3 regions of the Pseudomonas sp. 1176_21 genome follow, and region 2 is predicted to be linked to each of the others. Evidence: predicted binding sites of a transcription regulator. Region 2 holds the regulator's gene; each other region holds the start of a gene.
What was found. Region 2 encodes FliA, which starts transcription of late flagellar genes. Its sites were predicted from a motif close to CTAAAGTTTNNNNNNNNNNNGCCGNTAA; they were not measured.

Region 1 (3,276 bases), on a different contig from region 2:
GCACGGTTGGCCGACAGCTCCCAGTTGCCGTAATCACCGGTGCCGGCGTAGGGTTTGGCATCGGTGTGGCCGCTGATGCTGATCTTGTTCGGCACCGCCTTGATGGTGTCGGCCATCGCCAGCAGGATGTCCTCGAAGTACGGCTGCAGGCGCGCACTGCCCAGGTCGAACATAGGCCGGTTCTCGGCGTCCATGATCTGGATGCGCAGGCCGTCCTGGGTGATCTCGAACAGGATCTGGTCCTTGAACTTCTGCAGTTGCGGGTTCTCTTCGACCTTGTTCTGCAGCTCCTGCAGCACCAGGTTCAAGCGGTCTTTCTCGACCTGCTCGGCCATGCTCTCGACCGCGTCCTTGTCCAGCTGGATGCTGGTGTCAGGCGTCGGCTCGGACTGCACTTCAGGGTTGATGGTCTTTTCCGGGGCCAGCTCCGGCGAGCCGCCCAGGTCGATGATGTACGGGGTGCCACTCTCGGAGAACCCGATGGGGTCCTTGAAGTAGCCGGCAATCGCGATCTTCTGCTCGGGCGTGGCGGTGGACAGCAGCCACAGCACAAGGAAGAACGCCATCATCGCCGTGGCGAAGTCGGCGAACGCGATTTTCCAGGCGCCGCCGTGATGGCCGCCGCCGAAGCGCTTTACGCGCTTGATGATGATCGGCTGATTGTTTTCCATGGATCAGCGACCGCGAACTGCTTGTTCCAGCTCGGCAAAGCTTGGACGGTGCTTGGGGAACAGCACCTTGCGACCGAACTCCACCGCCAGCGATGGCGGCATGCCGGAGGCCGACGCCACCAGTGCGGCCTTGATCGCCTCGTACACGTTGACCTCTTCCTTGGCGTCGTGGGCCAGGGAGGTGGCCAGCGGGCCGAAGAAGCCGTAGGCCGCCAGAATACCGAAGAAGGTACCCACCAGCGCCGCACCCACGTGCAAGCCGATGGACTTCTGGTCGCCCTCGCCCAGCGAGGCCATGGTCACCACGATACCCAGTACCGCCGCCACGATACCGAAGCCGGGCATGCCGTCGGCGATGCCGGTCACGGCATGGGACGGGTGGTCGAGCTCTTCCTTCATGCTCAGCAGTTCCATGTCGAACAGGCCTTCGAGCTCGTGCGGGGCCATGTTGCCGGTGGACATGATGCGCAGGTAATCGCAGATGTACGCGGTCATGCGCTCATCCTTGAGTACCGCCGGGTACTTGGCGAAGATCGGGCTGGCCGCGGCGTCTTCGATATCGCCCTCGATCGCCATCATGCCTTCGCGCCGGCTCTTGTTGAGGATCTCGTAGATCAGGCCCAGCACTTCTATATAGAAGGTGTGCGAGAAGCGCGAGCCGAACATGCTCAGCGACTTCTTGATCACGTGCATGGTCATGTAGCCGGGGTTGGCCTGCAGGAACGCACCAAAGGCGGCACCGCCGATGATCAGCACCTCGAAAGGCTGAATCAGGGCCGCGATCTTGCCGTGAGAAAGAACGTATCCGCCAAGCACGCTCGCGAATACGACAATGATGCCGATAATTTTAGCCATAGATTGGAAGCACTTACTGTCGTGGTCAGGGTCGGGGGCGGAAGTTCGTAAAACTCTTCTTCTACTTATCGGCAGTTCTGCGCCAGACTATAGCCAGTCAAGGCGAAAAGCCAGTTCGGCCACCTCCCAGCATGCCTAGTGAACTCACGTGCCAACTCAAATTCCAAAGACCCTAGACGCCTGGATCAAACTGCTCGACAGCGTGCAACTGCCGGTGCCGCTGGACAGTCACGAGCGGGTAAAAGCCGCCATCGGCGACAGCCGCCGCTCGCTGCGTGACATCGCCGATCTGATGCAGGACAGCCCCGCGCTGGTGCTCAGCGTGATGCGCGAAGCCAACCGGCATACCCACGCCAGCATGGCCGAGCCGGCCGAAAGCCTGGAAATCGCCCTCAACCGGCTTGGCCTCAAGCGCGCCGAAGAACTGCTGCTGCGCCTGCCCACCGCGCCGCCGGCGCAGATCCCCAAGGCCCTGCGCCACCTGCAGATGATCAGCCTGCATGCCAGCCAGCAGGCCAGCGGCCTGTTCGCCAGCCAACTGGCACGGCTGTGGCAGGAGATCCACTGGGGCAGCCTGCTGTTCCTCTCGCCGTTGTGGACCCTGGCCCTGGCGCACCCCAAGCTGATCGAGGAATGGGAAGTGCGCGTGGTGCACCGCGGCGAGCCGGCCCTGCGCGTGGAGCGCGAACTGTTCGGTGTACCCCTGCTGGCGCTGTGCCGCGCCCTGGCCGACTACTGGCGCCTGCCCAACTGGGTCACCCAGGGCTACCACGTGCTCAGCGAAGAACGCCGCCTGCTGGTCAAGGTCATGCACATCGCCCGCCTGCACGACAACCCGCTGCGCCAGCAACAGCTGCTGGACGCCGACCCGGCCCTGCGCCGCTGGCTCAACCAGCCGGCCAACACCGTACTGCTGGCCAACGGCCTGGCCCTGGCGGCGCAGCACGCCTGGGACTGCCCGCACAGCCAGCGCTGGCAACGCCTGACCAGCCTGTACCTGCAGGTGCCGCTGAGCGAGGTGCAGCAACAGGTGCACCAGCAGGCCGCCAACAGTGCGCGCCTGCACGCCGACGACGACCTCTACCACCCCGCCGAATCGCTGATCTGGCCGACCGGCTCGCACTACGTACACCGCCGCCTGCGGCCTGCCGACGTGCCCTCGACCGAATCGCTGGGGGCCTGGCGCAAGTACTGCGCCGACCTGCTGGTGGAGCCCAGTGCATTCACCAACGCCATGCACCTGACCACCTACGCCCGCGATGCCCTGGTGGCCTGCGGCATGCAGCGGGTGATGATGCTGATGGCCGACAAGGGCATGACCCACCTGCGCGTGCACCAGATCGCCGGGCTGCCCGCCGAGGCCGGCGGCCTGGTGGTGCCGCTCGCCCAGAGCAAGCTGCTGCAACGCCTGCTGACCCAGTCGGCACAACTGCGCCTGACCCCGGACAACTATGCCCAGTTCGGTGCCCTGCTGCCCGGCACCCTGCGCGTGCTGTTCCGTGGCCAGCACCTGCTGCTGCGCTCGCTGTCGAGCAACGGCAAGGTGGTGATGGTGGTGCTGGCCGACCAGGGCGGCGGCCCGTTCTCGGAGATCAGCGTGCAGGCGTTCGGCAAGACCGCCCAGTGCATCGAGCGCGCCCTCACCGCCTTCAGCAACCGCAGCACCTGACCCATGCGCTACAATCGCCCACTCTGTTCCGATCTGGAGACTCTGGATGACTGACTTTTCCGGCTTGCCCCTGGTGATTGA
Region 2 (3,276 bases):
CCCCGAGTCGGATGTTTTTCTTGATCTTTTTCGGCACGCAGCTGGTCGTGGTCATGCTCGATGCCGGCGAACCGGTCGACCTGACTCGCCATCAACACGAGCTTCAGAAGATTGCTTTCTACTTCGGTGACCAGTGCCGTGACGCGCTTGATCACCTGGCCGGTCAGGTCTTGGTAGTCCTGAGCCAGAAGAATGTCGTTGAGATGGCCGGCGACCTTGCGGTTGCCCTCGGCGCTGTGCGTCAGGAAACTGTCGACGCGCTTGACCAGCTCGCGAAACTCAGGAGCCTCGACTTCGCGGCGCATGAAGCGCTGCCAGTCGCCACTCAGGCTGGCCGCCTCGGCACTGAGGTCATTGAGTACCGGCGTGCTTGCCTCCACCAGGTCCATGGTGCGGTTGGCAGCGCCCTCGGTCAGCTTGACCACATACGACAGGCGTTCGGTGGCGTCGGTAATCTGCGAGACTTCCTCGGCCTGCGGCATGTGCGGATCGATCTGGAAACTGACGATCGCACTGTGCAGCTCGCGGGTAAGCTTGCCGACTTCCTGGTACAGGCCAAGGTCACGGGTCTGGTTCAGCTGATGGATCAGTTGCACCGCGTCGCCGAACCTGCCTTTTTCAAGGCTGCTGACCAGCTCCTGGGCATGTTTCTTCAGAGTCGACTCGAAGTCGTCCAAAGATGATCTTTTTTGCTCCATAAGCGCCCCCGTGGCGTACCTCAGCTATTGACGCGCTCGAAGATCTTTTCGATCTTTTCTTTCAGCACCTGGGCGGTGAACGGTTTGACCACATAGCCGTTGACGCCCGCCTGGGCGGCTTCGATGATCTGTTCGCGTTTGGCTTCGGCCGTCACCATCAGCACCGGCAGGTGCTTGAGGCGCTCATCCAGACGTACCTTGCGCAGCAGGTCGATACCGGACATGCCGGGCATGTTCCAGTCGGTCACCAGGAAATCGAAGTGACCGCTTTCGAGCATCGGCAACGCGGTGTTGCCGTCGTCGGCTTCCTGGGTATTGGTGAAGCCCAGGTCACGCAACAGGTTCTTGATGATCCGCCGCATCGTCGAAAAATCGTCGACGATGAGGATTTTCATGTCTTTGTTCAATTAGACCTCCAAGCAGTCTTTAACGCGCTCAGCGCTGAACGCGCATTCAATCAATTCGGGCACTACATTTCACGACTGTATGGAACGGCTGCTCAACGCGCCCGCCATTCCCCCAGGCGACCGCGCAAGCGTGCGGCGCACTGGCTGTGCAACTGGCTGACACGCGACTCGCTGACCCCCAGCACCTCGCCGATTTCCTTGAGGTTCAGCTCTTCGTCGTAGTACAGCGCCAGCACCAGGCGCTCACGCTCGGGCAGGTTGGCGATTGCATCCGCCAGGGCTGCCTGAAAGCGCTCGTCTTCCAGATCGCGCGATGGCTCGAGCTGGGCACTGGCGCCGTCCTCGTGCAGGCCTTCATGTTCGCCGTCCTGCAACAGGTCGTCGAAACTGAACAGGCGACTGCCCAAGGTATCGTTCAAAATCCCGTAATAATCATCGAGACTCAATTGAAGTTCGGCAGCAACCTCGTGATCTTTAGCATCACGACCGGTTTTTGCTTCAATTGCACGAATCGCGTCACTCACCATGCGGGTATTGCGATGTACCGAACGCGGCGCCCAATCCCCCTTGCGCACCTCGTCGAGCATGGCCCCACGGATGCGGATACCGGCATAGGTCTCGAAACTGGCACCCTTGCTGGAGTCGTACTTGTTGGAGACCTCGAGCAGGCCGATCATGCCGGCCTGGATCAGGTCCTCCACCTGCACACTGGCTGGCAGACGCGCCAGCAGGTGATAGGCAATGCGCTTGACCAAGGGTGCGTACCGCTCGATCAGCTCGTACTGGGCATCACGCGAAGCCTTGCTGTACATCCGATAGCCGCTTGCACTCATAGCACTGGTCCCGCACTGGTCGGTTGCACCAGCCGTTCGACGAAGAACTCCAGATGACCACGCGGGTTGGCAGGCAACGGCCAGCTATCGACCTTCTGAGCAATGGCCTTGAAGGCCAGCGCGCACTTGGAACGCGGAAAGGCTTCGTAGACTGCTCGCTGCTTCTGCACTGCCTTGCGGACACATTCGTCGTAGGGCACAGCACCGACGTATTGTAAGGCGACATCCAGGAAGCGATCCGTGACCTTGGTCAACTTGGCGAACAGATTGCGGCCTTCCTGAGGGCTTTGTGCCATGTTGGCCAGCACCCGGAAACGGTTCATGCCGTAATCGCGGTTCAGCAGCTTGATCAGGGCATAGGCGTCAGTGATGGACGTGGGCTCGTCGCACACCACCAGCAGCACTTCCTGGGCCGCGCGCACGAAGCTGACGACCGAATCGCCGATGCCGGCCGCGGTGTCGATGACCAGCACGTCGAGGTTGTCGCCGATCTCGCTGAACGCCTGGATCAGCCCGGCATGCTGGGCCGGCGCCAGGTGCACCATGCTCTGGGTGCCGGAGGCCGCAGGCACGATGCGTACCCCGCCAGGCCCCGGCAGCAGCACGTCGCGCAGCTCGCAGCGGCCCTCGATGACATCGGCCAGTGTGCGTTTGGGGGTCAGGCCGAGCAAGACGTCGACGTTGGCCAGGCCCAGGTCGGCGTCCAGCAGCATGACCCGACGGCCAAGCTCAGCCAGCGCCAATGACAAGTTCACTGACACGTTGGTCTTGCCGACGCCACCTTTGCCGCCTGTCACGGCGATCACCTGTACGGGATGCATGCTGCCCATGTTTGTTCTTTACCTTGTCTTACTTAGACCGAGGCCACATGACTGGCTGCGCTTTCAACACCTGAAAAATGCCTGGCAGACCATTGATGTAGGTACTTTGCAACGTATACACATTTACCTCAGCCGACACGCTTGCCGTCGCTGTGGTACAGATCGGCGAACATGTCGGCCATTGCCTCTTCGCTGGGATCATCCTGCATTTGTACACTGACCGCGCGACTGACCAGATGGTGCCGGCGCGGCAAGTGCAGATCGTCCGGAATGCGCGGCCCATCGGTCAGATAGGCCACCGGCAACTCATGCGTGATGGCCAGGCTCAGCACCTCGCCCAGGCACGCCGTTTCGTCGAGCTTGGTCAGGATGCAACCGGCCAGCCCGCAGCGCTTGTAGCTGTGGTAGGCAGCGGTCAGCACCTGCTTCTGGCTGGTGGTGGCCAGCACCAGGTAATTCTTGGCCTGGATGCCGCGCCCGGCCAGGGTTTCGAGCTGCATGCGCAGTGCCGGGTCGC
Region 3 (3,276 bases), on a different contig from region 2:
CGGACGAATTCTTCTCGCAGGTCATCGATGTAGATCTCTTTGACACCCATGGCCTGAGCCTTGGCGCGGGCCGGTTCGACCTCCTCGCCCTGCCCCAGATCGGCGGTGAACGTCACCACTTCACAGTTGTAGGTATCTTGCAGCCACTTGAGAATCACCGAAGTATCAAGGCCGCCGGAATACGCCAGTACGACCTTTTTTACGTCCGCCATGCCATCACTCCACGGGTTGTACGGAAAGCCGGTGATTCTACCGGCCTTACCGCAGAATTTACAGTGGGGCGACAGCTTGTGACGACAAAGCGACAGAAATTGTCGTCGGCGCGACCGGCGGTCGCACCGTCGAATCAGGCGGCGGGTTTGCCTGCCTGGGCGGCCGGCGTCTGCGTGGGTGCCGGCGCAGGCGGGGTCGCTGCCGGTTCGGCAGGCTTGTGCGGGGCAACCTCTGCGGGCTTCTCGACCGGGGTGACGCGGTCGAGCTGGATGTTCACCCGGCGGTTGCGTGCCCGATTGGCGGCATTGGTATTGGCCGCCAGCGGATAGCGCTCGCCATGAAAGCGCACGGTGATCTGCTCTTCGGGGATGCCATGGGCCTTGAGGTAGTCCTGCACCGCCAGAGCGCGGCGACGCGAGAGGTCACGGTTGGTCAGGCGGTTGCCGCTGTTGTCGGAGTGGCCATCGAGCTCGATGTGGTTGACCGTGGGGTCGGCCTTGAGGAAGTCGATGATCACGTCCAGGCGGGCACGTGCATCGGCATCCAGATCGATACCGCCGCCCGGAAAGCCCACGCGTGCCTGGCGCACCTGGTCATAGTTCATCGGCAGCAGCTTGGCCGCACAGGCCTGGTAGTCACCGTAGGCACGGTTGAACTTCACCGGCAGCACGCGCACTTCCATGCTGCGCCCGGCTTCGCCGGTGTAGTTGCGCACCACGGTGCTGCGCCCGTCCAGCAGGCCATTGATGAGCCGGCTGGCCTGGCCCTGGGAGCTGTTGAACAGCACGCCGCTGCGCGCCATGCGCACCGCGCCCAGGTTGATGTCGCCACGCCCGGGCTGCCACGGTGCGGCGGCGGCCAGCAGGGTCGCGGAGCCGGCGCCCAGCACATTGCTGGTGGAGCGCAGCTGGAAGGTGGCCTGCTCGCCCGCGCGGCGCACGAACTCGCCGCTGCCGAAATCGGCGATCGGCTGGATCAGCCGGCATTCGAACTGATCGCCCTCGACCTTCCACTCGACGTTCTCCACGCGAGTCTGGAAGGTGAGTGCCACGGCCGGCAGGCTGGCAAACATACTGAGCAGGGCTAGGTAACGCTGGCGCACGGGCGGCTCCACAAATTTCTTACGGCATACCTGCAAGCTATCGGACGCCCTGCGCAAAACTTGATAGCGAGTGCTCGGATCGGGCTTTTCCGGTAGCATTCACCGGGAGTTCGAACCGCCTGGAATCCCCAATGTCCGACCGCCTGACCCTCCTGCGTCCCGACGACTGGCACATCCATCTTCGCGATGGCGCTGTATTGCCCCATACCGTCGGCGACGTGGCGCGCACCTTTGCCCGCGCCATCATCATGCCCAACCTGGTACCGCCGGTACGCAACACTGCCGAAGCCGACGCCTATCGCCAGCGCATCCTGGCCGCCCGCCCTGCCGGCAGCCGCTTCGAACCGCTGATGGTGCTGTACCTCACCGACCGCACCCAGCCCGAGGACATTCGCGCGGCCAAGGCCAGCGGATTCGTGCATGCCGCCAAGATGTACCCGGCCGGCGCGACCACCAACTCGGACTCCGGCGTGACCAGCGTCGACAAGATTTTCCCGGTGCTCGAAGCCATGGCCGAGGTGGGCATGCCACTTCTGGTGCACGGCGAAGTGACCCGCCCCGAGATCGACGTGTTCGATCGCGAGAAGCTGTTCATCGACGAGCACCTGCGCCGTGTGGTCGAGCGCTTCCCCACGCTCAAAGTGGTGTTCGAGCACATCACCACTGCCGAAGCCGTGCAGTTCGTCAACGAGGCCCCGGCCAACGTCGGCGCGACCATCACCGCCCAGCACCTGCTGTACAACCGCAACCACATGCTGGTGGGCGGTATTCGCCCGCACTTCTACTGCCTGCCGATCCTCAAGCGCAACACCCACCAGGTGGCTCTGCTCGACGCAGCCACCAGCGGCAGCAGCAAGTTCTTCCTCGGCACCGATTCGGCGCCCCACGCCCAGCATGCCAAGGAAGCCGCCTGCGGCTGTGCCGGCTGCTACACCGCGTTCGCCGCCATCGAGCTGTACGCCGAGGCGTTCGAACAGCGCAACGCGCTGGACAAGCTGGAAGGTTTCGCCAGCCTGCATGGCCCGGCGTTCTACGGCCTGCCGGCGAACACCGACCACATTACCCTGGTCCGCGAAAGCTGGACCGCCCCAGGCAGCCTGCCATTCGGCGAGCAGACTGTCATCCCGCTGCGCGCCGGTGAGCAACTGCGCTGGCGCCTGCTGGAGGAGACTGTGTGAGCGACGATTACGAAGACGACCAGGAAGGTCAAGGCGGCGGTTCGCGCCATCCGATGGCAGAGCGCTTTCGCGGCTACCTGCCGGTGGTGGTGGATGTTGAAACCGGTGGTTTCAACTGCGCCACCGATGCACTGCTGGAAATAGCCGCAGTCACCATCGGCATGGACGAAAAGGGCTTCCTGTTCCCGGAGCACACCTATTTCTTCCGCGTCGAACCCTTCGAGGGCGCCAACATCGAACAGGCGGCCCTGGACTTCACCGGCATCAAGCTCGATCACCCGCTGCGCATGGCGGTCAGCGAAGAGTCGGCGCTGACCGACATCTTCCGCGGCGTGCGCAAGGCCCTCAAGGCCAATGGCTGCAAGCGCGCGATCCTGGTGGGGCACAACAGCAGTTTCGACCTGGGCTTCCTCAACGCGGCCGTGGCGCGCCACGACATGAAGCGCAACCCCTTCCACCCGTTCTCCAGCTTCGACACCGCCACCCTGGCTGGCCTGGCCTATGGTCAGACCGTGCTGGCGCGGGCCTGCCAGAGTGCCGACATCGACTTTGACGGGCGGGAGGCACACTCGGCGCGCTACGACACCGAGAAGACGGCCGAGCTGTTCTGCGGCATCGTCAATCGCTGGAAGGAAATGGGCGGCTGGCAGGACTTTCGCGACTGACCGCTTCGCCGGCCGGCGCCTGCAGACGCTACGCGACGCAGGAGCCAGCCTTGCTGGCGAACAGGCATAAAAAAACCGGCCACCAGGGCCGGTTTTTTCATGCGTGGCGCTTACAGCT

Region 1: a site for FliA is predicted at 1,592-1,619, ahead of motA (flagellar motor stator protein MotA). Genes of this name have one in related genera too.
Region 3: a site for FliA is predicted at 1,353-1,380, ahead of FW760_RS09840 (flagellar protein MotY). Genes of this name have one in related genera too.

The regions. Positions count from the first base shown of each region.
Region 1 is NZ_VXCV01000005.1:366,859-370,134, reverse strand. It holds gene motB (flagellar motor protein MotB) at 1-671, opposite strand, end outside; gene motA (flagellar motor stator protein MotA) at 675-1,526, opposite strand; gene FW760_RS14965 (HDOD domain-containing protein) at 1,675-3,195, shown strand; gene FW760_RS14960 (rhodanese-like domain-containing protein) at 3,242-3,276, shown strand, end outside.
Region 2 is NZ_VXCV01000008.1:67,046-70,321, reverse strand. It holds gene FW760_RS18840 (protein phosphatase CheZ) at 1-698, opposite strand, end outside; gene FW760_RS18835 (chemotaxis response regulator CheY) at 719-1,093, opposite strand; gene fliA (RNA polymerase sigma factor FliA) at 1,198-1,938, opposite strand; gene fleN (flagellar synthesis regulator FleN) at 1,935-2,768, opposite strand; gene flhF (flagellar biosynthesis protein FlhF) at 2,888-3,276, opposite strand, start outside.
Region 3 is NZ_VXCV01000003.1:374,065-377,340, reverse strand. It holds gene FW760_RS09845 (argininosuccinate synthase) at 1-212, opposite strand, end outside; gene FW760_RS09840 (flagellar protein MotY) at 347-1,315, opposite strand; gene pyrC (dihydroorotase) at 1,447-2,493, shown strand; gene rnt (ribonuclease T) at 2,547-3,158, shown strand; gene FW760_RS09825 (peroxiredoxin) at 3,269-3,276, opposite strand, start outside.